DNA from 2 places in the Actinoplanes sp. NPDC051343 genome. Region 2 is predicted to be linked to the other one. Evidence: predicted binding sites of a transcription regulator. Region 2 holds the regulator's gene; the other holds the start of a gene.

Region 1 (2,457 bases), on a different contig from region 2:
CCGGGTCCAGCACCTCGAGCAGCGCCGCCGCGGGGTCACCCCGGTAGTCACTGCCGACCTTGTCGACCTCGTCGAGCAGCACGACCGGGTTCATCGAACCGGCCTCCTTGATGGCCCGGACGATACGTCCGGGAAGAGCGCCGACATACGTACGCCGGTGGCCACGGATCTCCGCCTCATCCCGTACGCCGCCGAGCGCGACCCGGACGAACTTGCGGCCGAGGGTGCGCGCGACCGACTCGCCCAACGAGGTCTTGCCGACCCCGGGCGGGCCGGCGAGCAGGATCACCGCGCCGGATCCGCGGCCGCCGACGGTCGCCAGGCCGCGGGACTCGCGGCGGGCACGGACACCGAGGTATTCGACGATGCGTTCCTTGACCTCGTTCAGGCCGTGGTGGTCGGCGTCGAGCACCGCCCGGGCGGCGTTCAGGTCGGTGTTGTCGGTGGTGCGGACGCTCCACGGCAGGTCGAGCACCGTGTCGAGCCAGGTCCGGATCCAGCCCGCCTCGGGGTTCTGGTCGCCGGCCCGCTCCAGCTTGTCGACCTCGCGCAGCGCGGCCTCGCGGATCGCGTCGGGCAGATCGGCCGCCTCGACCCGGGTGCGGTAGTCGTCGGTGCCGTCCGCGTCGCCCTCGCCGAGCTCTTTGCGGATCGCCTTGAGCTGTTCGCGCAGCAGGTACTCCCGGTTGCGCTTCTCGACCGACTCGCGGACGTCCGTCTCGATCTTGTCGCTGACCTCGGACTCGGCCAGGAAGTCGCGGGTCCACTCGATGAGCAACCGCAGCCTGGCCTCGACGTCGGGTGTCTCCAGCAACTCAAGCTTGCGGTCGTTGGACAGGTACGCCGCCCAGCCCGCGGTGTCGGCCAGGTCACCCGGGTCGTCGATGGCGCCGACCGAGTCGATGACCTGCCACGCCTCGCGACGCTGCAGCACCGAGACGACCAGTTGCTTGTACTCGGCGGCCAGCTCGGTCACGTGCTCGCCCAACGTGCCGACCGGAACCGTCTCGGCCTCGACCCACAGCGCGGCGCCGGGCCCGGTCACGCCGCTGCCGATGCGGGCGCGCACGCTCGTACGCAAAACGGCGGCGGGGGAACCGCCACGGAACTTACCGAGCCGCTCGACGCTCGCCACGACGCCGTAGGCGGCGTAGCGGCTTTCCAGTCGCGGTGCGACCAGCAGCTCGGAGTCGGCCGAGGTGCGGGCCGCGTCGACGGCGGCCAGGGCCGCCTCGTCCAGCTCGATCGGTACGACCATGCCCGGGAGCAGGACGATGTCGTCGAGGAACAACACGGGGAGTCGCTTGCTCGCCATTGGGGCCTCCGAAAAGTTGAGTACGAGCGGCTCAACCATCCGGTGACCGGACCTCTTCCGGCGTTCACTGCCAGCGAACAACCCGCCGGCAGCTGCCAGGAGACGACAGAACGTCGCCGGGCATTCGGCATGCCCGGCGACGCTCTGGGACCTGGAAGAAGCGCGGCTCGAATCAGTTCGTGGCAGGTTCCCCTCTCGGTCGGTGCTCTTTATCAGCGGCTGAATGAATGGGGGTACCGGCCCGGCAGGGTGCGCCCGTGGCCCCACCGGTCGCGGCTGACCTGCAGTTCCCACTGGCCGCGGTGGAATCCGAACCGCACGAAGTCGCAGTCGTGGTCGTGCCACCGGCCGAACCGCTCGCCGATGCGCCCGGCCATCTCGCAGGCGCGTCCCGACCGGTAGTAGCCGACCGTACGGTCCCCGCCGTGGCGCTGCTGCGCCTGTCCGGCTGACGGCTTGGCCGCCGTCGAGTTGCTCGTGCCCGCGGCCTGAGCCGGGCCGGCACCGATCGCCAGCGAGGCCAGCGCACCCATGCCACTCATGGTCAGAACTCGAGTCAATTTATTCATCGCGGTTCCCTTTCTCGCATTTCAACCGGGGGCTCGTGCTACAACCAGGAAACCCCCCGAAATGGTCACGAGGAAGGTCCGACACACCCATGTAATCCGCCTGATTGACAGCCGAAAGTATGGGTTAAGAAATACGTTTAGGTAGCCGCCGGAGCGGAAAGGATGTTTTTACCAGCTCAATTCTCCGAGCTCGTCCTGAAGGGTCCCGGTCGGACCGTCCGGGCCCAGCGTGGCCAAGCGCACGACAACTTTGGCGCTCTCCTCCGCTGGTCTTCCGATGCCGAATGCGGAGGTCATGTCGGTGGCCGTGGTGCCGGGCTCGAGCGCGTTGAACTTGATGCCGGGCTGCGACTTCGCGTACTGGAGCGTGAGCATGGTGGCCGCCGCCTTGGACGCCGCATAGAGCGCGAGCGGCATAGCGAATTCCGGGCGGTCGGGATTCGTCACCGCCCAGAAGGACCCCATGCTGCTCGATACGGTGACCACCGTGGGATTCGACGATTTTCGTAGCAGCGGCAGCGCCGCCTCGGTGACCCGGACGATTCCCACCGCGTTGGTGTCGAACACCCGGAG
Region 2 (2,457 bases):
ACACGTTCGTCCCGCCCGGCGCACCGCGCCGGGCGGGACCGACTACTAGGAGGGGGTGGACGAGATGAGCTCGAAGGACTGGCTCGAAAAGGACTTCTACGCCGTGCTGGGCGTCAGCAAGTCCGCCTCTGCCGACGAGATCAAGAAGTCGTACCGGAAGCTGGCCCGCGACCTCCACCCCGACCGCAATCCCGACAACCGGGAGGCGGAGGAGAAGTTCAAGGCGGCGTCCGAGGCGTACGACGTGTTGTCGGACGACAAGAAGCGCAAGGAATACGACGAGATGCGCTCGCTGTTCGGCTCGGGCGCGTTCCGGCGCGGGGCCCGGTCGGGCGGCGGCCAGTTCGACCCGTCCGACCTGTTCGGCGGCTTCACCGGTGGCACCGGTGCCGGCTCGGCGGGCGACCGGCGGTTCGGCGGTGCCGGCTTCTCCGACATCTTCAGTTCCATCTTCTCCGGTGGTGGCCCCACCGGCGGGCCGGCCCGGCGCGGGCCGCAGCGCGGGCGCGACGTGGAAACCGAGGTGACGCTCGACTTCGCGCAGGCGGTCCGCGGCACCACACTGCCGCTGACGCTGCGCTCGCCGGGCGCCTGCGACACCTGTCACGGCAGCGGCGCCAAGCCGGGCACCCAGCCCCGCACCTGCCCGCAGTGCCAGGGTTCCGGCCTGACCTCCCGCAATCAGGGCTCGTTCAGCTTTTCCGAGCCGTGCCGCGAGTGCCAGGGCTCGGGCAGCATCGTCGACCAGAAGTGCCCGGAGTGCCGGGGCACGGGCGGGGTCACCAAGACCCGCACGATCAACGTCCGGTTCCCGGCCGGGGTTTCCGACGGGCAGCGCATCCGGCTCTCGGGCCGGGGCGAGCCGGGTGAGCGCAACGGTGCCGCCGGCGACCTGTACGTGCAGGTCAACGTGCGACCGGACGAGCTGTTCGGGCGCAGCGGCGACGACCTGACACTGACCGTGCCGGTGTCGATCGCCGAGGCGGTGCTCGGCACCGACCTGCGGGTGCCCACGCTGGACAGCCCGGTCACCCTGCGGGTGCCGGCCGGCACGCCGAGCGGCCGCAAGCTGCGGGCCCGCGGCAAGGGAGTCGCCCGCAAGGACGGCAAGTCGGGGGATCTGATCGTCACCGTCGAGGTTCAGGTGCCCGACGGTGTCACCGGGGAAGCCCGGGATGCGTTGGAGCGGTTCGCCAAGCTGACTCCGCCGGTCGGGCGAGATCGGCTCGAGGCGCGCCTGCGCCGAGCCGGCTGACCCGCAGCAGGAGGTGTGTCCGATGTATGAAGAGATCAACATCACGGTGGAGCAATCCTCCGAGGCCAAGGTGCTGATCATCTCGGTCGCCGCGCGGATGGCCGGGATGCACCCGCAGACCCTCCGGCAGTACGACCGGCTCGGGCTGGTTCAGCCCGGCCGGGCCGGTGGCGGGGGCCGGCGTTACAGCCAGCGCGACGTCGAGCTGCTGCGCGAGGTGCAGAAGCTCAGCCAGGAAGAGGGCGTCAACCTGGCCGGCATCAAGCGGATCATCGGCCTCGAGCAGTTGGCCACCGAGCTCCAGCAGCGGGTGCGCCAGCTCGAGCACCAGCTCGACGAGGCGTACGCGCGGATCGCGCAGCTCGAGAGCCCGTACACCCGCGGAGATCTGGTGCGGCACGAGCCGCAGTCGACCGCCCTGGTCGTCTGGCGTCCGCGCCGTTCGTCCGACAACAAGTAGCAGCAGCGGCCCCGGCGGGAACCGGGGCCGCTTCTTTGTGGTCTGACGAACACGTTCGTTAAGAACGCGTTCGTGTATCATGGTCTCCAGGGCGACCCGCTCGCCGTACCAGAGGGAGACCGAAATGATCGCGATCGTCGGCGCCGGACTCGGCGGCCTGACCCTGGCCCGCGTGCTCGGTATGCACGGCGTAGAAACCGCCGTCTACGACCTGGACGCCTCGCCGAACGCCCGCCACCAGGGCGGCATGTTGGACATGCACGAGGAGTCAGGCCAGATGGCGCTGCGCGCGGCGGGTCTGTTCGCCGATTTCGAGCGGGCCGTCCTGCCCGGCGGCGACGCCAGCCGGGTGATCGACAAGCACGGCGTGGTGCTGCTCGACCAGCCGGGCGACGGGCGCCGCCCCGAGGTCGATCGCGGGGCCCTGCGTGACCTGCTGCTCCACTCGCTGCCCGAGGGCACGGTGCGCTGGGGCGCGCGGGTCACCGCGGTCAGCGCGGCACCCGGTGGGTACGAGCTGACCTTCGCCGACGGGCGCACCGAGACGACCGCACTGCTGGTTGGAGCCGACGGAGCATGGTCGCGGGTGCGGCCGCTGCTCACCGCCGACCAGCCGGTCTACGCCGGTCTGTCGTTCGTCGAGATCCGCGTGCCCCGGACCCGGGCCGAGCATCCGCGGCTGGCCGACGTGGTCGGCGACGGCATGCTCTTCGCGCTCGACGACGAGCGCGGCTTCCTGGCC

The links. Region 2 encodes HspR, which represses chaperone genes until heat shock. Its sites were predicted from a motif close to TTGAGTNNNNNNNACTCAA; they were not measured.
Region 1: a site for HspR is predicted at 1,332-1,350, ahead of lon (endopeptidase La). Genes of this name have one in related genera too.

The regions. Positions count from the first base shown of each region.
Region 1 covers NZ_JBITEL010000019.1:148,586-151,042, reverse strand. Annotated here, with positions in the region: gene lon (endopeptidase La) at 1-1,315, opposite strand, end outside; gene ACIA5C_RS43520 (hypothetical protein) at 1,528-1,884, opposite strand; gene ACIA5C_RS43515 (SDR family NAD(P)-dependent oxidoreductase) at 2,053-2,457, opposite strand, start outside.
Region 2 covers NZ_JBITEL010000012.1:282,841-285,297, forward strand. Annotated here, with positions in the region: gene dnaJ (molecular chaperone DnaJ) at 65-1,255, shown strand; gene ACIA5C_RS35100 (heat shock protein transcriptional repressor HspR) at 1,278-1,715, shown strand; gene ACIA5C_RS35105 (FAD-dependent oxidoreductase) at 1,840-2,457, shown strand, end outside.